4 regions of the Kitasatospora sp. NPDC051914 genome follow, and region 2 is predicted to be linked to each of the others. Evidence: riboswitches for the same ligand, from Rfam matches in the RefSeq annotation. Region 2 holds a riboswitch; each other region holds the start of a gene.
The links. Region 2 has a riboswitch for cyclic di-AMP ahead of AB0M03_RS23385 (transglycosylase family protein). Riboswitches for the same ligand answer to the same signal wherever they lie in the genome.
Positions count from the first base shown of each region.

Region 1: it holds a riboswitch for cyclic di-AMP, as region 2 does, so the genes downstream of both, AB0M03_RS06005 (glycoside hydrolase family 16 protein) here and AB0M03_RS23385 (transglycosylase family protein) in region 2, are expected to answer to the same signal.
Region 3: it holds a riboswitch for cyclic di-AMP, as region 2 does, so the genes downstream of both, AB0M03_RS19165 (M23 family metallopeptidase) here and AB0M03_RS23385 (transglycosylase family protein) in region 2, are expected to answer to the same signal.
Region 4: it holds a riboswitch for cyclic di-AMP, as region 2 does, so the genes downstream of both, AB0M03_RS38550 (hypothetical protein) here and AB0M03_RS23385 (transglycosylase family protein) in region 2, are expected to answer to the same signal.

Region 1 covers NZ_JBFAXX010000006.1:12,883-20,459, reverse strand. The annotation lists gene pucL (factor-independent urate hydroxylase) at 1-262, shown strand, start outside; gene AB0M03_RS06010 (8-oxoguanine deaminase) at 447-1,829, shown strand; cyclic di-AMP (ydaO/yuaA leader) riboswitch at 2,086-2,262, shown strand; gene AB0M03_RS06005 (glycoside hydrolase family 16 protein) at 2,266-3,570, shown strand; gene AB0M03_RS06000 (gamma-glutamylcyclotransferase) at 3,616-4,002, opposite strand; gene aceB (malate synthase A) at 4,142-5,794, opposite strand; gene AB0M03_RS05990 (IclR family transcriptional regulator) at 5,987-6,778, shown strand; gene AB0M03_RS05985 (antibiotic biosynthesis monooxygenase) at 6,811-7,122, opposite strand; gene AB0M03_RS05980 (hypothetical protein) at 7,267-7,577, opposite strand, start outside.
Region 2 covers NZ_JBFAXX010000036.1:15,132-22,708, forward strand. The annotation lists gene AB0M03_RS23380 (hypothetical protein) at 1-2,040, opposite strand, end outside; cyclic di-AMP (ydaO/yuaA leader) riboswitch at 2,301-2,499, shown strand; gene AB0M03_RS23385 (transglycosylase family protein) at 2,484-3,683, shown strand; gene AB0M03_RS23390 (hypothetical protein) at 3,882-4,085, shown strand; gene AB0M03_RS23395 (LacI family DNA-binding transcriptional regulator) at 4,231-5,274, opposite strand; gene AB0M03_RS23400 (glycoside hydrolase family 13 protein) at 5,276-6,994, opposite strand; gene AB0M03_RS23405 (carbohydrate ABC transporter permease) at 7,132-7,577, opposite strand, start outside.
Region 3 covers NZ_JBFAXX010000027.1:18,956-26,532, reverse strand. The annotation lists gene AB0M03_RS19195 (PaaI family thioesterase) at 1-285, opposite strand, end outside; gene AB0M03_RS19190 (hypothetical protein) at 419-604, opposite strand; gene AB0M03_RS19185 (TetR-like C-terminal domain-containing protein) at 669-1,235, opposite strand; gene AB0M03_RS19180 (alpha/beta hydrolase) at 1,235-2,071, opposite strand; gene AB0M03_RS19175 (4-oxalocrotonate tautomerase family protein) at 2,216-2,428, shown strand; gene AB0M03_RS19170 (YiaA/YiaB family inner membrane protein) at 2,443-2,733, opposite strand; cyclic di-AMP (ydaO/yuaA leader) riboswitch at 2,957-3,116, shown strand; gene AB0M03_RS19165 (M23 family metallopeptidase) at 3,128-3,898, shown strand; gene AB0M03_RS19160 (hypothetical protein) at 3,924-4,811, opposite strand; gene AB0M03_RS19155 (GNAT family protein) at 4,892-5,488, shown strand; gene AB0M03_RS19150 (sensor domain-containing protein) at 5,587-6,315, shown strand; gene AB0M03_RS19145 (hypothetical protein) at 6,377-7,444, opposite strand.
Region 4 covers NZ_JBFAXX010000122.1:6-7,582, forward strand. The annotation lists gene AB0M03_RS38545 (hypothetical protein) at 361-897, opposite strand; cyclic di-AMP (ydaO/yuaA leader) riboswitch at 1,348-1,527, shown strand; gene AB0M03_RS38550 (hypothetical protein) at 1,530-2,960, shown strand; gene AB0M03_RS38555 (family 16 glycoside hydrolase) at 3,424-4,128, opposite strand; gene wecB (UDP-N-acetylglucosamine 2-epimerase (non-hydrolyzing)) at 4,179-5,402, opposite strand; gene AB0M03_RS38565 (glycosyltransferase) at 5,515-6,753, opposite strand; gene AB0M03_RS38570 (hypothetical protein) at 6,747-6,944, opposite strand.

The DNA.
Region 1 (7,577 bases), on a different contig from region 2:
CATGCTGGAGGCCTTCGCCGAGACGTACTCCTACTCGCTGCAGCAGACCCTGCACGCGATGGGCACCCGGGTGCTCAACAACCGCGCCGAGGTGGACGAGGTCCGCCTGGAGCTCCCCAACAAGCACCACTTCCTCGTCGATCTGGAGCCCTTCGGCCTCAAGAACGAGAACGAGGTGTACTACGCCGCCGACCGGATGTACGGCCTGATCGAGGGCACCGTGCACCGCGAGGGCGTCGTCCCGGTCATCCCCGTCGCCTGACGGCCGGGCCGGCGCACCCGCCCACGGGCCGGACGGCCGCCGCGGGGCACCTGTGCCTCCCCGCGGCGCCCGCACCCCGTCCGGCCCGGCCCGCCCGACCCGCCCCGTCCGGCGGCCCGGGCGCACCACCCGCCGCTCCGCCCGCGGCGCCCCCTCAGCCCTCGCCCCCATAGGAGTTCACACCATGACAGTCCAGCCCCCACCCGCCGACCAGCGGATCGTGATCGAGAACGTCGCCGTCGCGACGGTGGACGCGAACGACACCGAGTACGCCCGCGGCCACGTGGTGATCCTCGGCAACCGGATCGAGTCGGTGGGCGACGGCCCGGCCCCGCAGTGGCTGGACAACGTGGTGCGCCGGATCAACGGCGAGGGGCACCTGGTCACCCCCGGCCTGGTCAACACCCACCACCACTTCTACCAGTGGATCACCCGCGGCCTCGCCCAGGACAACATCCTCTTCGACTGGCTGGTCGCGCTCTACCCGACCTGGGCCCGGATCGACGACAAGCTGGTGCACGCGGCCACCCAGGGCTCGGCCGCCGCCCTGCTCAAGTCCGGCTGCACCACCGCCTCCGACCACCACTACGTCTTCCCGCAAGGCGGCGGCGACATCCTCGGCGCCTCCATCGAGGGCGTGCAGGAGCTCGGCCTGCGCTTCACCGCACTGCGCGGCTCCATGGACCGCAGCAAGAAGGACGGCGGCCTGCCGCCGGACCACGCGGTGGAGAGGACCGAGGACATCCTGATCGCCTCCGAGGCCGCCGTCGACACCTGGCACGACGCCTCCTTCGGCTCGATGCTGCACGTGGCCCTCGCGCCCTGCTCCCCCTTCTCGGTCTCCACCGAACTCCTCAGGGAGTCCGCGGTGCTGGCGCGGCGCAAGGGCGTCCGGCTGCACACCCACGGCTCGGAGACGGCCGAGGAGGAGCAGTTCTGCAAGGAGCTGTTCGGCATGGGCCCGACCGACTACTTCGAGTCCACCGGCTGGCTCGGCGAGGACGTGTGGATGGCGCACTGCGTCCACATGAACGACTCCGACATCGCCAAGTTCGCCGAGACCGGCACCGGCGTCGCGCACTGCCCGTCCTCCAACGCCCGTCTGGCGGCCGGCATCGCCCGCGTCCCGGACATGCTGAAGGCCGGCGTGCCGGTCGGCCTGGGCGTGGACGGCACCGCCTCCAACGAGTCCGGCGAGCTCGGCACCGAGCTGCGCAACGCCCTGCTGATCAACCGCCTGCACGGCCGGCCGGACGCCCTGACCACCCGTCAGTCGCTGCGCCTGGGCACCATGGGCGGCGCCCGGGTGCTCGGCCGGCAGAACGAGATCGGCTCCATCGAGCCCGGCAAGCTCGCCGACCTGGCCCTGTGGAAGGTCGACGGCATCATGCACTCCTCGATCGCCGACCCGGTGGCCGCGCTCACCCTGGGCGCCCTGCCGCCGCTCGCCGTGCTCTTCGTCAACGGCAACGCGGTCGTCGAGAAGGGCGTGCTGACCACCGTCGACGAGGACCGGATCGCGCTGGCCTGCGCCCGCGCCGCGAAGGAGCTCGCCTCCCGCGCCTGATCCCAGGACTCCGGGCCGCACCAGGGACGGTGCGCCACCCGGACTCCGCGGCCCCGGCCGGCCCGCAGCGGGCCGGGGCCGGCCGGAGCACAGCCCCCGGACCCACGGCGAGGGTCCGGGGGCTGCGGCGTGCCCGGATGTGATGGACCTGACACCGGCGGTCCGGCGCCTTGCCCTCCGGGAGGACACTGCTAACCTGCTCGGACGCCCGCGCCATGCGGGCCCCGTCCCGGGACCGCCGAGTCCCGTCCGCCCGGTGACGGAAACGCGAGATGCGACACGGACGGGAGCGGGGGAACCAGGTAAGTCGCCCTGGCCCCGCGCGCACGCTCGCGGGACGGCCAGGGCTCGGGGTGAAGCCGCCCTCCGGCGGCCGGGCCACCTGACGGCCCGAATCCGACAGCTCACCTCGCAGGCGTCGTCGAGGAACAACTCCATGCCTGTTTCCGCCATCGCCCTCAAGGTGGGCGCGGTCGCCGGGCTCGGCCTGCTTGCCGTCCCCTTCCTGGGCAGCGCCGAGGCCGCCGACGTGCCCGAGGTGACCCAGGACCGGCTCTCGCCGGTCGCCATCGCCGCGGACACCGCGGCAGCCGCCTCCCTCTCCGTCCACTCCTCCGCCTGCTTCACCGCCCGGAAGGTCGGCGTCGCCGTCCGCGACGCCGCCGGCAACAGGCTGGACTTCCCCGGTACCGCCCGCAACGTGCGGATCTGCCCCGACGGGGTCACCGTCACCACCGCCGCCCGCACCCTGCCGGCCGGCGTCTACACCGCCTTCGGCACCTGGCAGGACGGCAACCGGCGCTGGCACAACCTCCCGGCGCAGACGCTGGACGTCCGCAGCACCGGCACCCCCGCGCCGGCCCCGAGCCCGACCACGGCACCGACCACGGCCGCCCCGAGCCCCTCCCCCACGGCGACGCCCTCCCCCACGGCCTCGGCGACCTCGTCCTCGCCGGCCCCCGGCTTCACCGCCTCCCCGTCGGCGGGCTCCTCCCCCACCTCGACGGCCGGTGCACCGACCTGGTCGGACGACTTCGACGGCGTGAACGTGCCGCTCGGCAGCTGGACGGGCTGCTCCAACGGCCCGTCCATCACCGCCAGCCACTGCACCGGGCTGCCGGCCGCGGTGGACAGCAAGTGGTGGGCCTACCCGGACGGCTGGAAGGACACCAGCAAGAACGGCACCTACTCGCCGTCGAAGACGATGTCCATCGCCAACGGCCAGATGAACCTCCACCTCAACCGGGACGCCTCCGGCACCTGGGTCTCCGCGCCGGTGCCCAAGCTCCCCTCCCCCACCGGCGGCGGCGTCCAGTACGGGCGCTTCGAGGTGACCTGGAAGGCGACCTCGGCGGCCGGCTACAAGATGGCGTGGCTGCTCTGGCCGGACGACGACGTCTGGCCGCAGCACGGCGAGATCGACTTCCCCGAGGGCGACCTCAACGGCACGATCAAGGCCTTCATGCACCGCGCCGACGCCACCTCGGGCAGCGACCAGGACGCCTTCTCCACCGGCGTCCCGACCGCCGGCGCGTGGCACACCTCGGCGGTCGACTGGCAGAAGGACGGCGTGACCTTCTACCTGGACGGCAAGGTGATCGGGCGCTCCACCGCGCGCATCCCCGCCAACTCGATGCACTGGGTGCTGCAGTCCGAGACGGCCCTCGGCGGCACCGTGCCCGCCGTGGGCTCCTCGGCGGACATCGCCGTCGACTCGGTCAAGTTCTGGAAGGCGGGCTGACCTTCCTCGTCCGCCCGGCCGGCGCCCTCCCCCCGGGGGCGCCGGTCAGGCGGTGCGGCCGAGCGTGGCGAGGTAGCCCCGCCAGCCCCCGTGGCCGGTGATCTCCCGGTGCACCCCGCGCTCGAGTTCGCCCCTGCGCAGCACCATGGACAGGCACGGGGTACCGTCCTCCAGGGCGATCACGCCGAGCTCCAACTCCGGCGGCTCGCCGGGCAGGACGGCGTCGCGCAGGTGCTCCAGCGGGACGTCGTACAGCTCGCCCTCGATCGCCGAGCCGCTGCCGGGGTCGGGCAGCAGCCCGGGGCAGACGTCGCGGACGGAGAAGAAGCGGTGGCCGGGCGCGGTGCGCACCGGGCCGACCAGGTACTCGGCGACCAGCGGGTGGAACGGTCCGCCGGTCATGGCCTGGCCGTTGAAGAAGATGAGCGCCATGGGGAAGTGCCTCCGAAAACAGGCGTTCCGTACGGCTCCGGTGCCGGGGCGGCGGGAGCCGTACGGAACGGTGAAATGTGGCGGGCGAGTTCGACGACCTGGAGGGGCGGTGGGACGCCCGCGGGCGGATAGGTTGGGGTCAGTCGAGCAGGGGCAGCGCGGGCAGGGTGAGGAAGTCGACGAACTCCTCTGCCAGGGCGACCTGTTCGAAGAGCCTGGCGGCCTCGGCCCAGCGGCCCGCGGCGTAGGCGTCCGCGCCGAGTTCGGTGCGGAGCTCGGCGAGCTCCTCGGCCACCAGCCGGCGGACGAGCTCCGCGGTGGCCTTCTCGCCGGTGTCGGAGAGCACGACGCCGTTGTTGATCCACTGCCAGATCTGCGAGCGGGAGATCTCGGCGGTGGCGGCGTCCTCCATCATGTTGAAGATGGCGACGGCGCCGAGGCCGCGCAGCCAGGCCTCGATGTAGCGGACACCGACCTGGACGGCGTTGTGCAGGCCCGCACGGGTGCAGTGGCCGCCGGCGCCGGCGATGTCGAGCAGCTGGTCGGCGGTGACGGGCTCGGCGGGCGGCGGCGCGTCCTTCTGGTGCGGGCGGTCGCCGAGCACGGCGTCGAAGCTGGCGCGGGCCACCGGGACGAGGTCCGGGTGGGCGACCCAGGAGCCGTCGAAGCCGCCGGCCGCCTCGCGGTCCTTGTCGGCCTTGACCTTCTCGAAGGCGGCCGCGTTGACCTCCGGGTCCCTGCGGGAGGGGATGAACGCGGCCATGCCGCCGATCGCGTGGGCGCCGCGGCGGTGGCAGGTCTGCACCAGCAGGCGGGTGTAGGCGGCCATGAACGGCGAGGCCATGGTGACGCTGTTGCGGTCCGGCAGGATGTAGTGCTCGCCGGCGTCGCGGAAGTTCTTGACGATGGAGAAGAGGTAGTCCCAGCGGCCCGCGTTGAGGCCGGCCGCGTGGTCGCGCAGCTCGTAGAGGATCTCGTCCATCTCGAAGGCCGCGGTGATGGTCTCGATCAGCACGGTGGCGCGGATCGTGCCGTGCGGGATGCCGAGCTCGGCCTGCGCGTGGGTGAAGACGTCGTTCCACAGCCGCGCCTCGAGGTGGCTCTCGGTCTTCGGCAGGTAGAAGTACGGGCCGGAGTTCGGGTCCTCGGTGCCGCGGGCGAGCAGGCGGGCGGCGTTGTGGAAGAAGTAGAGGCCGAAGTCGAGCAGGCCGCCGGCGACCGGGGTGCCGTCGACCAGCAGGTGTGTCTCGTCGAGGTGCCAGCCGCGCGGGCGGACGACGACGGTGGCGAGTTCGACGGCGGGCTTCAGGGTGTAGGCCTTGCCCGCGGGCGAGGTGAAGTCGATCCGCCCCTCGAAGGCGTCGATCAGGTTGAGCTGGCCGGAGACGACGTTCTCCCAGGTGGGCGAGGTGGCGTCCTCGAAGTCGGCGAGCCAGACCTTCGCGCCGGAGTTGAGCGCGTTGATCACCATCTTGCGGTCGGTGGGGCCGGTGATCTCCACCCGGCGGTCCTGGAGCGCGCGGGGCGCCTCGGCGACCTTCCAGTCGCCCGCCCGGACGTCGGCGGTCCCGGGCAGGAAGTCGAGGGTGCCGGCGGCGGCGATCTCGGCGCGGCGGGTCTTCCGTCGGGCGAGGAGCTCCTGGCGGCGGCCCTCGAAGGCGCGGTGGAGCCCGACCACGAAGGCGACGGCCTCCGGGGTGAGCACCTCCTCGGCGCGGGCGACGCGCGGACCGGCGACCGTGACGACCGGGGCGGCGGACGATGCGCCGACAGGTCCCTGATCTGCAGCCATGGGCAGGACACTCCTTGGACGGTTGAGCCAGCACTGGGGGTTCCTCCGACGGGAACTCCCGAGATCCGGACCCCCCTACGGGCGGGTTCCGTTCTGTACAGTGGAGCCTAGTTTCCGCGATACAGAATTTCAACGGTTTGTTGATGCGATCGCCGGGACTCTACTCCTCCCCCGACAGCGAAGGAAACACCGGTGGCCAGCACTCCCGCCGCAGACCGGACAGGCACCGACCGCTCCGGCGGCGTGCAGTCCGTCGAACGCGCCTTCCACCTCCTGGAGGCCCTGGCCGACGCCGGCGGCACGGCCGCGCTCAGCGAGCTGTCCGCCAGCTCCGGCCTGCCGATGCCGACGATCCACCGTCTCATCCGTACCCTCGTCCAGCAGGGATATGTCCGGCAGGACACGGCCCGTCGGTACACGCTCGGCCCGCGGCTGATCCGGCTCGGGGAGACCGCCGGCCGGCTGCTGGGGAGTTGGGCCCGCCCCTACCTCGCCGAGCTGATGGAGGCCACCGGGGAGACGGCGAACCTCGCCGTCCTGGAGGGCGGCGAGGTGGTGTACGTCGGGCAGGTGCAGTCGCGGCGCTCGATGCGGATGTTCACCGAGGTCGGCCGCCGGGTGCAGCCGCACTGCACCGGCGTCGGGAAGGCGCTGCTGGCCCAGCTGCCCGAGGACGAGGCCCGCGCCGTCCTGGGCACCCGACCGCTGCAGGCGCACACCCCGTACACACACACCGACCCTGCGGAACTGCTGCGGCACCTGGCGGCGGCCCGGGACTCCGGCTACGTGGTCGACGACCAGGAGCAGGAGATCGGCGTCCGCTGCATCGCGGTCGCCGTGCCGGGCGCCCCGACACCGACCGCACTGTCGGTGTCCGGCCCCGAGGCCCGGATCAGGGCCCTGGAGGCACAGGACGGCGACACCGCGCTGGTACCGGTGATGCGGCAGATCGCCGCCCGGCTCGGCCGGGTGCTGGCGCCCTGACAGGACGCCAGCACCCGCGACCCGCAAGGGGTTCAGCTCAGGCTGAGCTCCCCGGTCTGCGCCGCGGCCACCGAGAACACGGCGAGCTCCGGCTCGGTGCCCACCCGGCGGAAGAGCGCCGGGGCGGCAGGCCGTTGAGGTGCGTTGCGCACCGCCTCCAGCGCGGCCATGTCGCGCCACAGGCTCTGCACCCGCCAGTGACCGCCCGGGCCGCGGAGCAACTCGGTGCGGACGAGACCTTCGGGCAGCGGCCCGGACACCAGTTCGCGGTACAGGGCCACCAGTTCGGCCTCCCGCTCCGGCGCGACGACCGCGCCGACCTCACTCAGAACCTGTTCGGTCATGGCACTCACCTCCGGACCTCCAACGTACGCCGGGTCCGGTCGCCGCGCGCAGCCGTCGAACGGGCACTTCCGGCCGACCACTTGACGCGATCATTCAACTGCACAGGGTGACATCCGGGCCGGTGGTGCGGCGGCACGCCGTGCTCAGCGGTGGACCCGCACGTAATCCACCGCCGTGGTGATCGGTTCGTCACCGGACGGTCCGGGGTGGCACTTCCCGGCGACCACCGAGAGGTTGAGGATCAGGTACGCCGTCCAGCGCCGCCCGACCCCGCGGCCGTCCGACCGGACGCGCTCGCCGTTGACGTACCACTCGACGGAGCTGGCGCCGTACCGGGTGCCGGTGGTCACCCGCCGCCCGGGGGCGACGGCCTCCGGGTCGGAGTAGTACTTCCCGCCGCGGCGGACGTGGTCGGTGAGCTCCAGCAGGTGCGGATTGTCGGGGTGGTACTCGA
Region 2 (7,577 bases):
ACGGGGCGGGCCGTCCACGGCGACGGGTGCCGCCGCCGCGTTCCACTGCGGTTTGCCGGCGCCCGGCTCCAGCCGCACGGCCTGACGCTCGCCGGCCCTGCGCAGCACGATCCGGGTGGGCGGCGGGGACTGCGGGTCCAGCCAGACCTCGTTGCCGCCGAAGGAACAGTCGAGCACCGCGATGTCGTCCGGCTCGCCGTCGGGGGCGGCACGGAAGGCCACTCCGGCCTTCCGGTAGCCCGTCAGGCGGCTCCGGCCGATCGTCACCGTCGTTCCGGCGAGCTGATGCTTGGCGGTGGCGACGGCGCAGTCGGACTGCCCTGCGGCGTCGATGAGCATGCCGTCGAAGACGGTGCCCTTGTCGCGGCCGAGGGCGTGCACGGCCACTCCCCCGGCGGCGTTGCCGTACAGCACGCCGGAGGTGTAGTCGAAGTCGTTGAGGTAGGCGCCGTGCTCGATGCCCCAGCCGCCGTTGTGGTAGGCCACGAAACGGTCGACGGTGTGGTGGTGGCGGGCGTTCAACCAGACGAAGATCCCGTTCTGCAGGTTGTTGTGGGCGAGGCAGCGTTCGAAGGTCCAGACGCCCTCGCTGGTCTCCGGCCACTCGTAGCCGGAGGCGCCGGCGGCGCCCTGGACGCCGACCGCCACGCAGTCGCGGGCGGTGCCGCCGGTGCCCGCCCCGAGCGAGAAGCCGGTGAGCCGGTAGCCGCGCGGGACGGGCTCGTACACGGTGCGGGAGGCCACGCAGGACTCGTAGGCGATGTCGTCGGACGGCTCCTGCGGGGTGCGGGTGTCCGTCGGCCCGTCCCACCAGTAGGCGTCCTCCCAGGTGTCGTGGCTGATGCAGCTGCGGAAGGTGATGCCGTGGCTGGCGTGCGGGACGAAGGCGTGGCTGCCGGCGTCGCGGACGACGACGCCCTCGACGGCCGTGCCGCGGGAGGCGTCGCCGAGCATGTGGAAGTGCAGCCCGTACCGGCCGAGGACCGGCTCGGTGACCGGGGTGCCGTTCCAGGTCTCCTTGCCCGCCTTGCGGGGGCCGACCCAGCGGAGGGCGGCGTGCCGGACGTCGGCCCGCCGGGAGCTGGTCAGGTGGACGTGGGTACGACCGCGGGGGGTGCCCTCGATCCGCACGCTGCGGGTCAGGTTGAGCACCTCGGCGCCCGCGGTGACGCCGCCGCCGACCGCGACGCGCGGGTGGGCGTGCGCCAGGGGTGCGGTCAGCGTGACGGTGCGGCCGTCGATCCGTCTGATCGTGCACAGATCGTACCGGGTGGAGAAGTCGTCCTCGTCGGGGGGTCCGGTCGGGGTGACGGCGAGCTCGTCGCCGGGCTGCCAGCCGGTCGGCGGCTCGGCCAGCTGCAGCTCGATGGCGCCGGCTTTCAGCGCGGCCGCGGCCCGCACCCACGCGGTCTTGGCGGCGCCGTCCAGTCGCAGGTAGCCGGAGCCGGTGACCCAGAGGCCGGTGTCCCCCTCCACCACCGTCATGCCGCCGCCCCGGAAGGATCGTTCGTCCACAGATGGAAATCTCAGGGCGTGCACGGAGCCGTCCGCGGGGGCCAGCACCAGGGTGCCGCGCACCTCGACGCTGCCCGCCGAGGCCAGCGCGACGCTGCGCCCGGGGGCGAAGACCAGCGAACCGCCCGGCTCCACGAGCAGCGAGCCGACCGCGGCGTCCACGTCCAGCAGCACCCGGTCGGCGATCCGCACGGCGCTCTTCGAGCCGGGTACGGCGCCGCCCCAGCCGGCCGCGTCCGACCAACGGCGGCCCGTCAGATCGACCGGGGAAGGCGAGGGCTCGGCCGGGGCCGGGGCGGCGTGCGCGTGCCCGGCAGAGGCCCCTGCAGGGCCCGCGGAGGGTGCCGCGGAGGCCGGCGGCGGGGCGGCCGGAGCGGCGAGCGCCCGGCGGGCCAACTCCCCGCCGCCGACCGCTGCGGCGGCGACCGGCGCGGCGATCCAGCCGAGCAGCCGGCGGCGCCCCGGGCGACGGTGCGAGCCCGCCCGCCGCGGCACCCCTTCGGGCATCCCGTCACCGTGCTCCATGATCGGCCCACCCCTCCCCCGGGCCCCGCCCGGGCCCGACGCCTGAAGCATAAACAAGCCCGTTTCGACCCAAGAGTTTTGCGCAGAAGCGGCCGAATTCGATCACGATCACACCGAAGAATCGATCATGAATTCATTCAAGATCGACTGTGATCGGCATCACACATGTTTGCGGTTTGAACTTAACTCTGTCTAATGTCCTCCCACGTTCGTGGTCACACGGACCCAGTTGGCCCGAACGCCGAGTCCTGCCGGCGGTCCGACTGGCAATGCGAAACGCACTTCGGCAGGGGCGGGGGAACCAGGTAAGTCGCCCGGGAACGGCCATGCGCCGTTCCTCGGCTTGGGGTGAAGCCGCGCGCGCGGAAACAGCGGAAAGACCGCTGCCTCCGCGCGGGCGGCCGGGCAACTCCAGCCCGAATCCGACAGCTCACCTCGCAGGCGTGGGAGAGGAACGCTCCTTCATGCTGTCCATCAACTCCAAGCGCGGCCGCCGCATTCTCGCCACCACCGGCGTCGTCGGCATCGGTCTGTCGATCCCGTCCCTCGCCGCCGGCACCGCCTCCGCCGCCTCGGTCGCCACCTGGGACAAGGTCGCCCAGTGCGAGAGCACCGGCAACTGGCACATCAACACCGGCAACGGCTTCTACGGCGGCCTCCAGTTCACCAACAGCACCTGGTCCTCCTTCGGCGGCACCGCCTACGCCGCCCGCGCCGACCTCGCCACCAAGGACCAGCAGATCGCCATCGCCGAGAAGGTCCTGGCCGTCCAGGGCCCCGGCGCCTGGCCCGTCTGCTCGGTCAAGGCCGGCCTGACCAAGGGCGGCCCGGCCCCGGAGATCAACCCCGGCGGCTCGTCCTCCACCACCACCGCCTCGACCGGCAGCAGCACGGCCGCCAAGCCGGCCGCCCCGGCCGCGCCGAGCACCGGCTCCACCACCGCGAGCAGCGGCTCCACCGCCTCCGCCGGCACCTCCCAGGACGGCAAGGCCTGGCAGGGCAAGAAGTCCTGGCAGCAGAACCGCTGGAACCACGGCGGCACCTACACCGTCCGGGCCGGCGACTGGCTGTCGACCATCGCCGAGCGCAACCACGTCCAGGGCGGCTGGCAGAAGCTCTACGAGATCAACAAGTCGGTCCTGAAGAACGGTCCGCACTCCATCTACCCGGGCCAGAAGCTGTCGCTCGGCACCGGCGCCACCCAGGCCGCCCCGGCCAGGGCGCAGGCCGCCCCGGCCACCGCGGTCAAGGCGAGCACCACCACCACGGCCGCGAAGGCCACCGGCTCCAAGGCCGCCGCGGTCAACTTCGCGCTCTCCAAGGTGGGCCAGGCCTACATCTACGGCGGCACCGGCAACGGCGGCTGGGACTGCTCCGGCCTCACCCAGGCCGCGCTGCGCGCCGCGGGCATCTCCGTCCCGCGCATCGCCGCCGACCAGGCCGACTACTCGACCCGCGTCTCGCTGGACAACCTGCAGCCGGGCGACCTGCTGTTCTGGTCCAACAACGGCGCCAACTCGGGCGTGCACCACGTCGCCATGTACATCGGCGACGGCAAGTACGTCGAGGCGGCCAACCCGCGCGCCGGTGTGCGCGTCCAGACCATCGCCAACTGGGCGCCGGACTTCGCCGGCCGGGTCTGATCCACCCCCGCCCCGGCGTCCCGTACGCCGGAGCCAGGCGCCCGAAGCCGTGACTGGGTCCCACGGCCCGGGCGCCCCTCTCCCGACCGACGCCCCGGAGCAGCCTTCCGCCGCTCCGGGGCTTCGGCCTGCCCGCTTTCCCGCTTCCCGCTTTCCCGCCCGGATAGGCTGACGCTCCCCCGGAGTTGAGGAGTCGCCATGGCAGCGAAGGTCACCGTCACACTGGACGCCGATCTGGCGATCGAGGTCATGCTGGCCGCCGGAGCGGGCAACCCGCAGGACGCGGTCGAGCTCGTCGTCCGCGACTACCTGGCCCGCAGCCGGCGCACCGAGGCCCGCACCGGCGATGCCGCCGACGCCGAACGCACCGCCCGGCCGCACCGCACCGTCGAAGAGGGCTGAGGGATCGTCTGACGGCCCCGGGCAACCACCAGGGGCACCGGGACAATCGCTGGGGCGCGGGACCCCCAGGGACGGCTGCGGCCCCGGAGAGAGGGCTCTCCGGGGCCGTACGGGTGTGCCGCCGCCCGGTGGGCTCGGCGGGGGGTCAGCGCACGCTGGCGCCGGTGGAGCCGCGCATCACGAGCTCCGGCTGGAACATGAACTCCGCGCGCTGCGCGGGGTTTCCGCCGACCTCCTCGAGGAGGGCGTCGACGGCGGCGGTGGCCATGGCCTCCACCGGCTGACGGATGGTGGTCAGCGGCGGCTCGGTGAACGCTATCAGCGGCGAGTCGTCGAACCCGACCACCGAGACGTCCTGCGGCACGGACAGCCCGCGCTGCCGGGCCGCGCGGATCGCGCCGAGCGCCATCATGTCGCTGCCGCAGACGATCGCGGTGCAACCCTTGTCGAGCAGCACACCGGCCGCGGCGTGCCCGCCCTCCACGCTGAACAGCGTGTGGTGGACCCAGCCGTCGGCCTCCTCCTCGGTCAGCCCGAGGAGTTCCTGCACTGCCGCCCGGAAGCCCTCGACCTTCCGGAGCACCGGCACGAAGCGCCGCTGCCCGATCGCGAGGCCGATCTTCGTGTGTCCGAGCTCGACCAGGTGCTGGACGGCCATCCACATCGCTGCCCGGTCGTCCGGCGAGATGAACGGCGCGGCGATCCGCTCGCTGTAGCCGTTGATCATCACGAACGGCACCTGGCGGCCGATCAGCTTGTTGTACCGCTCGTGGTCGGCCGTGGTGTCGGCGTGCAGGCCGGAGACGAAGACGATGCCGGCCACCCCCCGCTCCACCAGCAGCTCCACGAGTTCGTCCTCGGTGGAGCCACCGGGGGTCTGGGTGCACAGGACCGGCGTGTAGCCGTGCCGGCTGAGCACCTGCTCGATCACCTGCGCGAGCGCCGGGAAGATCGGGTTGTTGAGCTCCGGGATGATCAGGCCGATCAGACCCGCGCTGCGCTGCCGCAGCCGGGTGGGCCTCTCGTACCCGAGTACGTCGAGGGCGGCCAGTACGGTCTGGCGGGTGGTCGCGGAGACGCCCGCCTTGCCGTTGAGTACGCGGCTGACGGTGGCTTCACTGACCCCCGCCTGCGCCGCGATGTCCGAGAGTCGCGCCGTAGTCACGATCCCAGAGCCTATTGCAACCATCTCAGACCGCCCACCATACGGTGCTGTCCGCTGCCAGCAGAATCTCGCCGTCCGCGGCCTCGGTGTCCGCGGAGGACAGCAGGATACGTCCGGGAGCCGCGATCCGGACCGGCGCACCGGTGGTGTTGGAGGTGCAGACGAAGGAGCCCTGCGCGCTGTCCCGGCGGAAGGCCAGCACGCCCTCGGGCGCCTCCAGCCAGGTCACCTCGGTGCCGGCGCCGAGCGCGGGGTGCGCGCGGCGGACGGCCAGCGCGGAGCGGTAGAGCTCCAGGGTGGAGGTCGGGTCGCCGGTCTGGACCTCGACGCTCAGCCCGGCCCACTCGGCGGGCTGCGGCAGCCAGCTCGGGCCGCCGGCGTTGGGGCCGAAGCCGTACGGGGCCTCGGTGCCGGACCACGGGATCGGCACCCGGCAGCCGTCGCGGAAGCCGTCCTGGCCGGAGGCCCGGAAGAAGGACGGGTCCTGGCGGACCTCGTCCGGCAGGTCGGTGACGTCCGGCAGGCCGAGCTCCTCGCCCTGGTAGACGTAGGCGGAGCCGGGCAGCGCCAGCATCAGCAGGCTGGCGGCGCGGGCGCGGCGCAGGCCGAGCTCGCGGTCGCCGGCGGTGCGGATCTGGGTGCCCTGGCCCGGCTCGTTGGCGAAGCGGGTGGCGTGCCGGGTGACGTCGTGGTTGGAGAGCACCCAGGTGGTGGGGGCGTCGACCGGGCGCATCGAGTCGAGCGAGACGTCGATGACCTCGCGCAGCTCGGCGGCGTCCCAGGAGGTGCCCAGGTACTGGAAGTTGAAGGCCTGGTGCAGCTCGTCGGGGCGGACGTAGTTGGCGGTGCGCTGGACGGTCGGGGTCCAGGCCTCGGCGACGCCGATGCGCTCGCCCGGGTACTCGTCGAGGATCTTGCGCCAGTCGCGGTAGATCTCGTGGACGCCGTCCTGGTCGAAGAAGGGCATCACGTCGTTGCCGAGCAGCTTCAGCTGGTCGCCTGCGCCGATGTCGGGCAGGCCGGCCTGCTTGACCATGCCGTGCGCGACGTCGATCCGGAAGCCGTCGACGCCCATGTCCAGCCAGAAGCGCAGGATCGAGCGGAACTCGTCGGCGACGGCCCGGTTCTCCCAGTTGAAGTCGGGCTGCTCCGGGGCGAACAGGTGCAGGTACCACTCGCCGGGGGTGCCGTCCGGGTTGACGGAGCGGGTCCAGGCCGGGCCGCCGAAGATCGACTCCCAGTTGTTCGGCGGCAGCTCGCCGTTCTCGCCCTTGCCGGGGCGGAAGTGGTAGCGGTCGCGCAGCGGGGAGCCGGGGCCCTCGCGCAGCGCGCGCTGGAACCACTCGTGCTGGTCGGAGGAGTGGTTGGGGACGAGGTCGACGATGATCCGCAGGCCGAGCTCGTGGGCGTCGCGGATCAGGCCGTCGGCGTCCAGCAGGGTGCCGAACATCGGGTCCACCGCGCGGTAGTCGGAGACGTCGTAGCCGGCGTCGGCCTGCGGGGAGGCGTAGAACGGGGAGAGCCAGACCGCGTCGACGCCGAGGTCGCGCAGGTAGGGCAGGCGGCTGCGGATGCCCGGCAGGTCGCCCATGCCGTCGCCGTTGGAGTCGGCGAAGCTGCGCGGGTACACCTGATAGATGACCGCGTCCCGCCACCAGCCTCTGGACGCGCCCGCACTCGCTGCGATCGGCTCGGCGGCGGGAACGGGGGCGGGCCGGGAGGCGCCGGCCAGGTTCTGGGTCATTGGTCAGTCATCCCTTGGGGATTCGCGGCGAACAGAGCGTGTTTGACGGTACGTCGGCCCGTGGGCCTCGGTGGGGGTTCGGCCGGGCGGCGGCGGTCGGCGGACCGACCGCCGTGCCCGGGCGGCCACGTCGGCGGTCAGGACTTCGCGGCACCGGCGGTCAGGCCGGTGACCAGGTGGCGCTGGACGAGGTAGAACACCAGCGCGGCGGGCAGCGCGATCAGCACCGAGGTGGTGGCCATCAGGCCCCACTGGTGGTCGTGCTCGCTGATGAAGGACTGCAGGCCCACCGCGAGCGTGTACTTGTCCGAGCTGAGCATGAAGGTCGAGGCGAACGCGACCTCGGCCCAGGCGGTGAGGAAGGAGTAGAAGGCGGCGACGGCCAGGCCCGGGCGGGCCAGCGGCAGGATGAGCCGCCAGAAGGTGCCGAACGGGGAGAGCCCGTCGACCCGGCCGGCCTCGTCGATCTCCACCGGGATGGTGTCGAAGTAGCCCTTGAGCAGCCAGGCGCAGTACGGCACGGTGGTGCCCGAGTAGACCAGGATCAGGCCGAGGTAGCTGTCCAGCAGCTGGAGGTTGGACA
Region 3 (7,577 bases), on a different contig from region 2:
CAGCTTGAACTCCACGCTCAGCACGTCCTTGCCCTCGGGCATCAGGGAGAGCGCGGCGGCGCCGGCCGCCGCATCCGCGAGCGTGGAGATCGCGCCGGCGTGCACGAAGCCGTTCTGCTGGGTGACCTCGGGCCGGACCGGCAGGTCGAGCACCACCCGGCCGCGGGACAGCTCGACGATCTCCACCCCCAGCGTCGCCAGCAGCGGCTGGCCGGTGAGGTTGCTGCGGAGTCGGTCGGTGACGGTGTCCATGGCGGTCCTGGTGCGGGGGCGGGGGTGCTCCACGAACCTTCCGCCGCCGACCGGCCCGGAGTCAACCCCGGGCCCGGACAGCACCGAGGCCCGCGCCGTACGGCGCGGGCCCGTCGGTACCGGAGTCCCGGGCGCCCCTGACGGGTTGCCCGAGTGCCGTGGGGGCCTACAGCAGGTCGGCGTCGGTGGTCGCCTGCCCGTCGGCAGCGGTGTCCGGCAGCTCGGTGCCGGTGACGGCCTTGGCGTCGCCGATGCGCTGCTGGGGCATGTCGGCGTGGGCGCTCGGGGTGGTCAGCGAGGCGACGACGCCGACGGCGAGGGAGGCAAAGGCGAGCATGCTGCGCTTCTTCATGCCCTGCACAACGCGCACGGCGGCACGAGGTCACGGCCGGCCGGCCACGGGCGGTCGGGTACGGCTAGCGCGGCCAGTGCCGCAGGCCCTCGACCAGCACTCCGGTCAGCCGCTGCCGGGACACCGTGACGTCCTCGGCGAGCCGGAAGCCGCCCGCGGTGGCCAGCGAGGCGAAGCCGTGGACGGTCGCGCGGACCGTCCTGGTGGCGTGGATCAGCTCCGATCCGGCCAGGCCGTAGCCCTGCAGCACCGCGAGGATCACCTCGACCAGCCGGCCGGCGGCCGCGGTGAGCTCCGGATCGTCCTGCGGGGCCTGCGGGAGCGCCGCGTAGCGGTTCGGGTGGCGCACCGCGTAGTCGACGTAGGCGTCGACCAGGGCGGCGAGGGCCTCGTCCCCGCCGCGGCCGAGCACCGCGCGGGAGAGCCGTTCGGTCAGTTCGTCGGTGACCCGGACGGCCACCAGGCGGCGCAGTTCGGCGAGTCCGCCGGTGACGTGCTTGTAGAGCGAGGGGGTGGCGACGCCGGCGCGGCCGGCCACGGCGGCCAGGGTCAGCGCCTCCGGGCCCTGCTCGTCGAGGAGTCCGACCGCGTGGTCGACGACGGCGGCGGGGTTCAGTCCGGCCCTGGGCATCAGGCGACCTCGTTCACTTCGTCCAGGAAGGGCAGCAGGGCGTCGGCGGTGGCCTGCGGGTACCCGGCCATGGGGTAGTGGCCGCCGCCCTCGATGATCACCTTACGGCCCCGGAGGGCCTGCGCCTGGCGCTCGGCGAGCGCGGCCGGGTCGGGGAAGTCGGGGTCGGCGCCGCCCATGACGACCAGCGCCGGGCAGGTGACGTCCGCGCCCCAGCCGGTCGGTGCGGAGTCGCCGCGGACGTACCCGCGCACCGCCTGCCGGCGGCCGGGCTGCTTGAGCGCGGCGACCAGCCGGGCGCGGTAGGCGTCGAAGTCGGCCGGGCGCCGGTTCGGGTAGTAGAACCTCTGTGCCGCGCCCCACAGCGAGGGGAACCAGGTGAGGGCCGGGCCGAGCAGGCCGACCATCGCCTTCTGCAGCAGGTTGGGCGGGAAGTTCTCGAAGAACGCGTCGATCAGGACGATTCCGGCGACCCGCTCCGGGGCGTCGGCCGCGGCCCGGACGACGGTGGCGCCGGTGTACGAGCTGCCGACCAGGACGGCGCGGCGGATGCCGAGGTGGTCGAGCAGGGCGAGGACGTCGCCGGCGATCGCGGTCGGCGAGTAGTCGTCCCAGGCGGTCGAGGACTCGCCGAGTCCGCGCAGGTCCATGGTGACCACCCGGTGCCCGGCGGCGGTCAGCAGCGGGTGCAGGTGCCGGTAGGCGGCGCGCAGGTCGAGCATGCCGGGGAGCAGGACGACCGGGACGCCGCCGCCCTGCTCGGTGTCGTCGTAGGCCAGCCGGCCGCCCGGGACGTCCAGGTGGCGGGTCTTCAGTGCGCTCCGGGTGTCGTTCACGGCGGGCCTCCTCGGCCTGGTGGCTGAATGCCTGGCTGATTGCCTGTAGCCAAAAAGCTATGGCTAATAGCCTTAGCCGTCAAGTGCGGCCCCGCCCTGCGGTAGCGTGCCGCCGGACCGCGGGAACCGAGAGAGCGAGGCGTCATGCCCTTCATCAGCGTCAAGCAGCTGGTCGGCCGTACCGAGGAGCAGCGCGCGGAGATCGCCCGGGAGCTCACCGCGACGTACGCCCGGATCACCGGGGTGGACCCGTCGAACATCTGGGTCGCCATCGAAGAGCTCCCGGCCGAGAACTGGTCGGCCGGCGGCGAGACCTTCGCCGCCAAGCGGGCCCGCGCCGCCGCCTCCGGCGGCTGACCGGGGCGGGCGGCTCAGAGGCCGTCCGCCCGGAACGGGTCGTGCTCCGCCAGCAGCTTGTCCAGCCTGGCCTGGTCGACCCGGGAGACGAGCTCGCCCGCGTCCTGGCGGTCGCGGACCACCTTGGCCAGGGTGAACGCCGAGGTGATGACGTAGAGCAGGGCGACCGCCAGGAAGGCCCGCACCCAGGCGTCCACCGGAAGGCAGGCGATCCCGATCGCGAGGGCGGCCGTGGCGAGGGCGAAGGACAGGACGGCCTGCACGTAGTAGGCGGCCGTGGTGCGGGGCTGCATGGGTGCGCTCATGCCTGCAGCGTCCCGGAGCGCCGGTGGACCGGCATGAGTACGGATACTCAGCTTCGACGGCTTATCACCCTGAGTCACCATCCAACCGACAATCCATGGCAAATCGCCCATCGTGCCCGTAGTCCCGACGAATCCACTGGCTCAGACGCTTGGAATCAGGGCGGGCATAGCATTAACGTTTGATAACGCAGCGCGGTCGGCAACGCCGTACCGACACGGCACCGTGCGCGTGTCGCTCAATCCCGCGTCTGCCTTCACGGTGGGCCCGGGAGCCGGGGAACCACCTTCCTTGGGGTGAATCGGCCGGGCCGGTGGCCCAGCCGTAGGAGACCTTCCTGCTCCGAACCCGTCAGCTAACCCGGTCGGCGAGAGGGAAGGAAAGGAGTGCGCCCCCGTGGCGTCGACGCACTCGGCGGACCCCACCGCCGCAGCCACCCGGCTCCTCGACCACCCCTGGGAGCAGGCCGAACAGGCCCGCCACCGGCTGCCCCGCCAGACCAGGGGCGGCAGCCCGCTGCTCGGTGTGACCGCGACCATGGCCGCCACCTTCGGTGCCGCCGGCCTCACCGCGGCCGCCGCCGGCCCGGCCGCCGCTGCCGAGCCCGCCGTCTCCGTCCCCGACGAGGCACCCGACGCCGACCCGGGCCTCGCCCTCGCCGCCCGCATCCAGCAGCAGGCCGACCACCGCACCGCCGCCGACGAGGCCGCCCGCCTCGCCGCCGCCCAGGAGGCCGAGGCCCGCCGCGCCGCGCAGGCCGCCGTGGAGGCCACCGCCCTCGCCCTGCCGACCACCGGCTACACCCTGGGCACCCAGTACGGCCCCTCCGGCTCGCACTGGGCCCACCTGCACACCGGCCTCGACTTCGAGGCCGCCACCGGCACCCCGGTCACCGCGGTCGGCCCGGGCACCGTCACCTCGGCCGGCTGGGCCGGCTCGTACGGCTACCGCATCGTCCAGACCCTGCCCGACGGCACCGAGATCTGGTACTGCCACCTCGCCCGGCTCGCCACCACCGACGGCCCGGTCGAGCGCGGCACCGTCCTCGGCGCGGTCGGCGCCACCGGCAGCGTCACCTCGCCCCGGCTCCACCTGGAGGTCCGCCCCGGCGGCGGAGCCCCCGTCGACCCGCTGAGCTGGCTCCGCTCCCACGGCGTCCAGCCCTAGCCGAAACGCACGCCCCCGGCTTCGCTCACTCCTCGTCGTGCGTCTGCCGGGCCGCCGCGTACGCCTCCAGTTCCTCGGTGCCCGGTTCGGGGGCCAGGTCCGAGTACTCCGCGACCAGCAGGGCCGGCAGCCCGGGCACCGTCCACTCGCCGCAGAGCCACAGCGCGACGTCCGCCACGACCTGCTCGAAGTCCTCGAACTCGCCCCGCAGCTCGAACGGCATCGGTTCGCCCATCGCGGTCAGCGCCGCCAGGTTGCGGTAGCTGCGCTGCATCAGGCCGTACTCCAGCAGCCGCCGTGCCCCGTCGGTGGCCATGCCGATCGACAGCAGGTGCGCCTCGCCCCAGCCCAGTGCGGCGTCCGCACCGGTCATCGCGTCCAGCGCACCGGTCTCCACCAGGGCCTCGTACGCCGCCGTCCGGCCGTCCGGCTCCAGCGCGCGGAAGGCGTCCAGCCAGGCCCGCACCGCCGCCGCATCCCCGGTGTCCACGCCGTCGGCGCGCAGCAGCAGCGTGTACAGCCGCGGCCAGGTCAGCAGCTGCGGCCGCCGCAGCAGCGTCCCCAGCAGCTCGCCCTGCCACTCCGCCTCGGCGTGCAGGCGCTCCTGCCGCTTCGCGTTCAGCCGCCGCGCCGCCCGCTGACGGTCGATCAGCAGCCGCACCGCCTCCCCGTAGGCCGCCGGGTCGCCGGCCGGCTGCACGTACAGGTGGAGCCGTTCGTGCAACAGCTGCTCCAGCACGGCCGAGCCCAGCTCGGGCCGGCCGTCGTGCATCGGGGCGCCGCCCAGTTCCAGCAGCGTCAGCACTTCCCGGAGCGCCTCCTCCGGGACGGGTGCGCGGCCCTCGGCATCCGCCCAGGCGAGCAGTTCCTCGGCGCAGGTACGGGGGATGAGCTGCAGGTCTTCGTCGTCCACGCCCCGTACGGTAGCCGGTGCGGCGACCGGCGTGCGGCACGGCGGGCCCGTCGCGGGGCGGCAGGGTAGGGTCGGCCGCCATGACACCCGAACAGGTCCGGACGGTGCGACAGGTCCGCCTGACCGGACCGCGCCTGGCGATCCGCGAGTTCCGGCTCACCCCGGAGGACACCGCGGCCCTGCACGCGATCTTCGGGGACCCGGAGACCGCCCGCTACCTGCCCTTCGAACCGCGCGACGAGGAGGAGTGCGCCGACCAGATCGAGCTCTACCTCGAAGAGGCCGAGAAGGACCCGCGGACCGTCTACCGCCTCGCCGTGACGCTCCGTGAGGACGGCCCGGAGGCGCTGCCGATCGGCAACGCCGTCCTCGGCCTCGAAGGGCAGCGCGCCGCCACCATCGGCTACGCGCTGCGCCGCGACACCTGGGGCAACGGTTACGCCGGCGAGATCACCGCCATGCTCTGCGGGTTCGGGTTCGGCACCCTCGGCCTGCACCGGCTCGCCGCCCGCGTCGACCCGGCCAACACCGCCTCCGCCCGGGTGCTCGCCCGGGCCGGCTTCCAACCGGAGGGCCGCATCCGGCACGACCTCCACCTGCGCGACACCTGGCACGACTCCCTGCTGTTCTCCCTGCTGGAGGAGGAGTGGGTGCAGCCCGCCGCAGGACGGGGGTAGGGCCAGCCCCACCCCGGATCCGGCAGCGGGCTGCATTACGCCGGAGCGGCCGGTCCGGCACCGTGGTGTGCACACCAGGACGCACCGAGGGGGCCCCGATGACCACCGCACCGCTGTACTCGACCACCGGACTGCACCCGGCCACCGGCCGGCACCCGGCCGACGCGCCCGCCGCCCGCCGGCCCGGCTTCTTCCGGGCGCCGTTCTCCGGCACCACCTACCGGGAGGTCGGCTACGTCCTCACGGGCCTGCCGATCGCGATCGCCGCGTTCACCGTCGCCGTGACGCTCTTCTCGGCCGGTCTCGGCCTGGCGGTCACCGCGCTCGGCCTGCCCGTGCTGGCCCTGCTGCTGTCCGCGGCCCGCGGCTTCGGCGCACTGGAGCGGTACCGCGCCCGCACCCTGCTCGGCGCCGACATCGCGGCGCCCGCGCCGGTGCGGCCCGCCCGGGCCGGGTTCTGGGGCGCCGTCACCGCGCGGCTCGCCGACGGCGCCGGCTGGCGGGGAGTGCTGCACCAGGTGGTGATGTTCCCCTGGGCGGTGCTGAGCTTCGCCCTCACCGTCACCTTCCTGGTGACCGGCTGGGTCGTCGCCCTCTACCCGCTCTACCACTGGGTCTTCGCCCGCTACACCGACTGGCCCGGGTACCGGGTGTTCGACTTCACCACCGACGCCGGCCGCCACCACGAGTACTACATCACCTCGCCCGCGCAGATCGCCGGCGTCTCGGCGATCGGCATCGTCCTGGTGCTGCTCACTCCGCTGATGATCCGCGGCCTCACCGGGGTCAACCGCCTCGCCGCCCGCGGCCTGCTGGGCGGCCGCTGAGCAGCCGGGCGGGCGGCACCGGCCCGGCCCGCGCCGCTCGCCGGGGCCCGGCCGTACGGTCTCAGGGTGCTGCAGGTGTTTCCGGTGACTTCTGCACCTGAGCCGGGATCGTCGTCGGCGCAGGCTCCTTCCCGAGGCCGAGGCCGAGGCCGGGCGCCGCGGCCTCGCCCGGGCCGTTCCCGCCGGGGCCGCCGTCACCGCTGTCGCCGCGGGTGCCCGGGTCGCCCGCAGCGGGGGCCGGCAGCCGTCGCAGCACCTCGTCGGCCACGGCCCTGCGCCGCGAGTACGGCGGCACGTTCCTGGTGTTGCGGATCTTGTAGGCGACCGCCGCCCGCAGGGCCGCCCGCTGCTCCTCGCTCAGCGCGGCGCCGCCGAGCATGGCCTTGGCGGCGAGCAGTGCCTGCAGCAGCTCGAAGGGCGAGAGGTGCCGGTCGATGGCCGAGACGACCAGGTCGAGGTTCTCCGGGTCCGGCTTGCCCTGCAGCAGGGCCAGGGCCTGCACCCGCAGGCCCTCCACGCCCGTTCCGAAGAGGTCGCGCACCTGCTGCGGACTGAAGTTCAGCGACTGCGCGGCGAGCACCGTCTGGTTCACCGAGTCGGCCAGGGTCTGCCGGTCCGCGGCGGACAGCGCCCGGGCCAGCAGCAGCCGGGTGAGCAGCCACCCGGAGAGGAAGCCGAGGACGGTGAAGTACACCGAGAGCGCCGCCGCGAATCCGGCCGCACCCGGGCCGCCGCCGACGGCGGGGGCGAGCGCCTGGCCGAGCTCGTTCAGCCGCCGCGGGAACGTCCCGATCTGGGTGAGGCCGGCACCCAGAAGGATCTTGGTCAGCCAGTCGGAGACCTGTTCCAGGTTGGTGTTGGGCGCGTAGCTCGCGGTGGAGGTCGCGGCCTGGTCGTCCGGGTGGGCCGCGGCACCGCTGGTCAACAGCTTGGGGATGCCGAACAGGAAGCCCAGCAGGCCGCCGCCGACCGCGAAGGTCGCCGCGACGACCAGACCGCCGCCGAGCGCCCGGATCCCGTGTTCGCTCGCCAGCGCGTACAGCACCAGGCCGACCAGGCCGGCGCCGACCACCCCGATCAGCCCGATCCTCACCGCCGGTACCGGCTGTCCGCCGCGCTCCAACTGCACCGAGCCACCCCCCTGCCCCGGACCTGTCGTTCCGCAGTGACTGTAGCGGACCGTCCGATCACTCCGGGAGGTCGCTGCAGTCGTTGCAGGGTCCTTGCAGGCCGCCGCCGTGCGGCCGGGCCCGGACATGCAG
Region 4 (7,577 bases), on a different contig from region 2:
GCTCGATACGAGACCAACAGGGCCCCTCGGCGGCGACGTGATGAGTGAGATCACCACGGCAACGACGAGGGGCCCTGTTGCGTCACTGGAACCCGCTGACCAGGCATTTCACCCCGACGAGACAGGATGAAAGAGGTTCAGTGATTCGACGCCAGCGGCAGACAGCTGGGGGAAGAGGGCACCCAGGGGGATGTCGTCGAAGGTGCCTTGGCCTACGTACATGAGCTGATCATCCGGTCCGGCCGGCGCGGACGACAAGGGCTCTCTGCTGTCCCGGTAGGTGCGGGTCCTGACAAGTCACGCGGCTGAGCACGTCCATCTGTACCCGCCTGAACTTCAACGAGTACGCCGACAGCGCGGTCAGCGGCGGCCCCGGCCGCCGGGGCGGCGGGGCCGGGAGGGCCGTCCGCGCTGGGCGGGGCGGGCGGGCCTGGCGGCGGGGGTGCGGGCGGTGGGGGTGGCGGCGGCCTGCCGGGCGGCGGCCTCGAGGCGTTCGCGGTCGGCGTCGCGGCGCAGGCGCAGCAGTTGCAGGCGGTCCTCGATCCGGGCGCGCTGGTAGAGGTCGAGGGCCTGGGCCAGGTGCTGCCATTCGTCGTGGGCGGGGCCGTCGGGCGGCGGGCCGAGCGGGTCGTCGCCGCTCACGTGGTGGCGCAACCGCCAGTGGGCGACGGCCGCGACCAGGCGCCGGTAGAGGTGCTGCTGGCCGGTGTCGTCCTCGTCGGGGGCCGGGATGTTCTCCAGCCAGGCTTCGGGGACCTGTTGTCCGGCGAGGGTGGCGGTGAGGGCGAGGTGTTCGGCCTGCGGCAGGAGCGGGGGTACCGGGGCCGGCCGCCGGCCCGCCGCGGCCGCGGCTTCGGCGGCGGCCGCGGCGGGGGCGGGGTGCCGGTCGGGCTGCACCGGGCCGGTGGGCAGGGGTGTCTCGGGCGGGCGGCCACCGCGCCGCGCCCGTCCGGGCAGGGCCGGACGCTGCCAAGCGGCCCTCGCGCAGGCCGCAGCGTTGCCGGGAGAGCACGGCGACCGGGGACATCCCGATCGCCTCGCCGCCGGTCCACGACGGCCGCGTGGGCGGGGCCGGCGACTGGTCCGCTCCTCCCCCGCGCCCGGGCGACCCGGGAGCCGGCAGAGCCCTTGTTCGGGCAGGACCGGCCGAAGCCGTCGCCGCCTTTCCCGCCGTGTCCGTCCGGCGCGAGGGGGCGCAGCGGCGCAGCGCAGCGGCCTGCTGCACAGTGCGTGAGGTGCGGCGCAGAGCGTTGACTCGTACACGATGTCTCCTGCTAGCCTGCTTCGCGTCGTCCGCCGAAAGACGGACCCGCTGCCGGGACGCCGAGTCCCGTCCACCCGTCGGCGGTCGATCGAGCACCGGTACGGACGGGAGCGGGGGAACCAGGTAGGACGCCTTGGCCCCCGCACGCACGCACGCGCACGGGTCCGGCCCGGGCTAGGGGTGAAGCCGTTCCACGGGCGGCCGGGCCACCTCATGCGGCCCGAACCCGACAGCTCACCTCGCAGGCGTCGCAGAGGTACCGCCCATGCGTTTTATCTCCACTCCTGTCCGGATCGGCGCGCTGGCCGCTGTCGGCCTGCTGGCCATCCCTCTTGTCGGCCATGCGCAGGCCTCCGCCGACGGCCCCAAGGTCGTCCAGGACGGGCTCGGCCCGACCGCCATGGCCGCCGGCACCGCCGCCACCGCGACCCTCGCCGTGCACTCCTCGCGCTGCTTCACCGCCGACACCCTGGGTGTTTCGGTACGCGACCCCGCGGGCAAGCGCACCGACTTCCCCGGCGCGGCCCGCTCCGTACGGATCTGCCCGGGGGGTGTGTCGATCACCACCGGCGCGCTGGCCCTGCCGGCCGGCACCTACTCCGAGTTCGGCTACTGGCGCGACCTTGCGGGCACCCGGCACAACCTGCCCGCGCGCACACTGACCGTCGGCGACGGATCCACCCCAGCGCCGACCGCGAGCGCCACGGCGGCCTCCCCGACCGCCACGGCCTCCCCGACCGCCACGGCGACACCTAGCCCGACCGCCACGGCCGCAACACCCACCACGGCACCGACGTCGAGCGCCCCGACCCCGATCCCCGCGCCCACCGCCACCGCCACCGCCACGCAGGCTCCGGCGGGCATGAGGGAGCTGCCCGGCCCGTTGTACGGCGTCACCGTCGACGACGTCTCGAACCTCGCCGCCATCGTCGCCTCGTCGAAGCAGCTGTCCCACAGGCCGACCACCCGCATCGTCTTCGACGAGAACGTGAACCCCTCCCAGTACACCCAGGCGGTCAACCAGCTCCAGCCGGTCAGCTACCTCATGGGCGAGGTCCTCGACTCCTACTACCTCAAGGACTACTCCGCCCAGGCCTACCACGACCGGGTCGCCCAGTACCTGAACGCCTTCGGCAACCAGGTCGACCTCTGGGAGATCGGCAACGAGGTCAACGGCAACTGGACCGGCAGCTACAGCGACGTCTCCGCCAAGATCACCGATGCCTACAACCAGGTCAAGGCCGCCGGCAAGCGCGCCGCACTGACCCTCTACTACGACATCGGCTGCGGCAACGGCCCCTCCGAGCTCGACCCGATCGCCTTCACCAACCAGTACGTGCCCGCGAGCATGCGCAACGGCCTCGACTACGTCACGCTCAGCTACTACGAAGCCGACTGCAACAACATCCGGCCGAGCGCGGCCACCTGGACCGCCTACTTCCAGCAACTGCACACGCTGTACCCGAACGCCAAACTCGCCTTCGGTGAAATCGGCCTGCCCGACCCCGTCACCACCACCACCCAGAGCCAGGCCACCACGCTCCTCAACTACTACTACGGCCTGCACATCGACCTGCCCTACTACGCGGGCGGGTACTTCTGGTGGAACTACGCCGAGGACATGATCCCCACCACCAAGCCCATGTGGCAGAGCCTGAACACCGCATTCGCGACGATGCCCGTGCCCACCCCCTGACACGGAGGCGGTCACCCCGGGGGCGCCGGAACAACACCGGCGCCCCCTGCCAACACCGAGACGGCCCCGACCGGGCAGGCGCCGAGCGCCGGTGAACGGGCCGGGCCGACCTGGTACCGAAGGAGCGTTCGGGTCCGCACGACAGTGCGGCCCGGGCTTGCCGGTGACCAGCTCACGGAAGTGGTTTCGGGCCTCGAGGAGAACGATTCCGTCGTTCTTCCGTCCTCGTCGAAATGAGGCGCCGCAGGGCCGGCGATAAGAGCAGCGCATCTCCCGGCCGGGGAAGTTGCACCTGCGGCGGAATTGGCCGTGGGGGCCGTGCGGCCGCTCGGGTCGCAGCCGGACGTGCGGGGCGTGCCGTTGGTCGACCGGGCCCTGCGCGATCGGGCTTTCCACCGTGGTCGGCGCCCGCGGCACGCGTGGGGCCGTTGGCGGTGACGGCCGCCTGCGCGGCTGCGTCCGATCAATACGCGAAGTGCCGGAACTCGGCGTGGGCGTCCTCGCTGTACAGGCCGACGTTGCCTTCCAGGTAGGGGCGTTCCTCGTCGGTGAAGGTGACCAGGGGCCGGTCCTGCACGGTCACCGACATGGTCGGGCCGCTCTGCTGGATCTCGACGTCGTACCAGGGGCCGATCGGGTAGGCGGGAAGGCCGGTGGCCAGGAAGCGCTGGGAGCCCGGATAGGCGGGGTCCTCCTTGCCCAGTTCCCAGCCGGTGGGTTTGAGGGCCAGGTAGTAGAAGTGCTGGGGGTCGGTGTAGTGCCACAGCACCCAGGCGACCTCCCAGGAGTTGGGGTCGGGCCGGCGGAACTGCTCGGCGGTGCGCATCTGGAGCCGGTAGTCGAGCTTGCCGTGGGAGTCGACGGAGACCACCAGCGCGGCGTGGGTCTCGGAGGGCGCGGCGGAGTGGCGGGGCTTCAGGACCACCGTGCCGTCGTCGAAGCCGACGAGCCCCTCGCCGTCGAACACCACCCGCCAGGGTCCGTGGACCGTCTTGACGTCCGATCCGGAGGACAGGCCGATGGCCACCACCAGAACGAGCGCGATGAGCAGGCTGCCCAGGGTCACCAGGATCCACCGGATCCGCCGGGAGGGTCGGGGCGGGCGGCCCGCCCGGCCTCTTGTGAGCGCGGCCCAGGTGGGCCGGTCCAGGTGCATGTCCACCAGCATGGTCCGCTCCGCGGCGTCCGTCACCTCCGGGCGAGGGCCGCGGACGGGTCTCACCGCTGCGCCAGGATGTCGCCGGTGGCCGCGCCGACCGCGGTGCCGACCGTCGAGGCGGACGCGAAGTCCTCGGCCAGCCGGGTGACGATCCGCTGCGCCGCGCGGCCGTCGCCGAACGGGCTCCGGGCGTCGGCCATGCTCCGGTAGAGGGCGGGATCGTCCAGCAGGGCGTTGGTCGCGGTGTGGATGGCGTCGGGGTCGGTGCCGACGAGCCGGGCGGCACCGGTGGAGACCACCTCGGGGCGCTCGGTGGTGGTGCGCAGGACCAGGACCGGCTTGTCCAGGCTGGGGGCCTCCTCCTGCACGCCGCCGGAGTCGGTGAGGACGATCTCGCTGGCGGCCAGCGAGGCGGTGAAGTCGAAGTAGTCCAGCGGGTCGGTCAGCGTGATGTGCGGGTGGTGGCCGAGCGCGGTCAGCAGCACCTCGCGGACGGCCGGGCTGCGGTGCACCGGCAGCAGGATCTCGACGTCGCTGCGTTGGGCCAGGCGCAGCAGTGTGGCGGCCATGGCGCGCATCTGGTCGCCCTGGTTCTCCCGCCGGTGCAGGGTGACCAGGATGCCGCGGCGCCGGGTGCGGAACGCGGAGCGGCCGACCTGGCGGGACTGCGTCCACAGCAGGTTGTCGATCACGGTGTTGCCGGTGACGTAGACGTTGTCGGAGGGCACGCCCTCGGCCTGGAGCTGTTTGCCGGCGCACTCGGTGGGGGCGAAGTGCCAGCGGGTGAGTCGGGTGACCAGCAGTCGGTTGAGTTCCTCGGGGAACGGGTTGTCGAGGACGCCGCTGCGCAGTCCGGCCTCCACGTGGGCCACCGGGATGCGTTCGTAGAAGGCGGCGAGGGCACCGCACAGGGTGCTGGTGGTGTCGCCCTGGACGATGACCAGGTCGGGTCCTTCCGCGCGCAGTACCTCGCCGAGCCTGCCGACCAGCAGGGAGGTCAGGTCGGACAGCTGCTGGCGGTGGGTCATCACCTCCAGGTCGTGATGGGCGGTCAGTTCCAGGCGGTCCAGCATCTGGTCGATCATCTCGCGGTGCTGGCCGGTGTTGATCAGTACCGGGGCGAAGTCCTCGCAGTCGTCCAGGGCCCTGACGACGGGGGCGAGTTTGACGGCCTCGGGGCGGGTGCCCAGGACCACGGCTGCGTGCAGCGGGCGCAGTCCGTGGTGCTGGAGCCGGCCGGGCGTCGTGGTGGCGCCGGGAGGGGGGAGCGGGAGGTGGGACATGGCGGGTCCTCCTTCGGGGGTGGGCGGGTGGCAGATGGGCGTGGTCGGGCGTGGGCGGGACGTACAGGGGTGCACGTCGGCGCCGCTCGCAGGGTGCGCCAGTGACGGTGCGTCAGGTCCGGGCGGTCTTGAGCCAGCTGGTGCGGCCGCTCATCAGGCGGCCCACGGCCCACCAGCCGGCCGCGAACCACAGGTAGCCGTAGGCCACGAAGAGGTGGGACAGCAGGAGGCAGTGCAGCACTCCGAGCCGGCGCTCCCGCTTGCGGTACACGTAGGCGTAGGCGTAGGCAGGGGCAAAGGCGAGGGCGTACAGCGGGATCAGCCAGATCAGCGGGAAGGTGTTGTGGCCGTGGACGACGGAGTCGGTCGCGAAGCCGATGATCCCGGCGACGAAGGCGAGCGGCAGGAAGGAGGTGAGCAGCAGCATCACGGGGCTGGACAGGTGGTAGGCCAGGTCGGCGGCGGCCCGCGGCGGGATCTCCCGCAGGACGAGGGGCAGGAGCCGGGTGGCCTGCATGTGTCCCTGGAACCAGCGGGAGCGTTGGCGGATCAGTCGGCGGGTCCTGGTCACGGCTTGCTGGTGCACGGCGGCGGTCGGGCAGTACTCGTTGGTCCAGCCTGCGGCGATCAGGCGGATGCCGAGGTCGAGGTCCTCGGTGAGCTGGTCGCTCCAGGGCGCCGGGCCGAGTGTGTGCAGTGCGCTCAGGCGCATGAACTGGCCGTTGCCGCCCATGCCGACGCTGCCGATGTGTCGGCGGGCGGACTGGAAGATGTCGGTGTAGACGACGAATTCCATGTCCTGCATGCGGGCCAGCAGGCTGTCGGCCCGGTTGTACATCCGGACGCCGATCTGTACGGCTCCGGTGGCGGGGTCGGCGAAGTGCCGGTCGACCTCGGCGACGGCTTCGGTTTCCAGTCTGCCGTCCGCGTCGAGGACGCAGATCACCACGTCCTGGGGGGCGTGGCCCTCCAGTGCGCCGGAGCGGGCCAGGTGGTTCAGGCCGTCGTTGAGGGCGGCGCCCTTGCCTTTTCTGGCGTTCGGGAGGTGGCGTTGGTGGAGCAGGATGCGTTCGGAGTCGGCCGCGCGGACGATCTCGGCGGTGCCGTCGTCGGATGCGTCATCGACGACGAGGGCGATGCAGTCGTCCAGCGGCAGCGCCAGCAGCCGGTGCAGGCTCTCTTCGAGCACTTTCTCCTCGTTGAGGCAGGCGAGCAGGAAGACGTAGAAGCGCCGGTCGTCTTCGGGTGGTGCGAGCCGGATGTGACGGCGTGACAGGGCGAACAGGCCGGAGTTGTAGCTCAGCATGGTGATGATGACTGCTGTGCTCAGCCACAGCAGGACGCTCACCATGGCTCGCCCTGCCGGTTCGTGGTCGCCCCGGGGGTCGCTCGGGGGGTCGGGTCGGGGCGGGTTCGGGTGGTGCGTCTGCGGTGGCGCAGCACGGTGGCGGTGAGTAGGAGCATGAGGCCGGTGGCCGCGTAGAGGCCGAACCCGGCGCCGGCGACCTCGAGGAGGAGGCGGGCGATCTCGGATCCGGTCATGCCGGACGGCAACACGGATGCCGCGGTGAGGCAGACGCCACTGGTGACGCCGCAACTCCCGTACATGGGACTGCCCAATCAGGAGAACGGAGCCCCGGGGGGCCCGGGGAACATGGCCCTGAAAGACCCGGAAGTAATCACGGGTCGCATTCGCAGGGCGGTCGGGCGTGATCGGATGCCGGCCATGGCGCAGCCCTCGCTGTCGAGGTGCAGGGGGCCGGTCTCGCCACTCACTCCCCGAGTCGGGTAGGCGACCGTCTGACCTCCCTCGGTACCTGAAGGACCGTGGGGGACCCGACTCGGATCATCACTCGCCCCTATGGGACTGATCACGGCCAAAATTACCACAGGGGGCCAGGGTCTTCAATAATGGAATTCGTTGACGAATCACCTTCCTCGGGTCTTCACCCAGGGTGGCCTGCCGAAACACATTGGTGAATCTTGCCGGGGGTGTTGACAGTCCGCCACCTCGATGACAGCATCATTAACACGCCTGCGCTGCGTGGTTGTTGCCGCAGAGCCTTGCGAGGGTGAGCAGTGCGAGGGCCGGGGACAGGCTGGGGGACGTTCGCCCGAGCCGCGCGAGATGCGTCGCTTTCGGTCACCGCGGACACTTCTCCGCGTCAATGAATT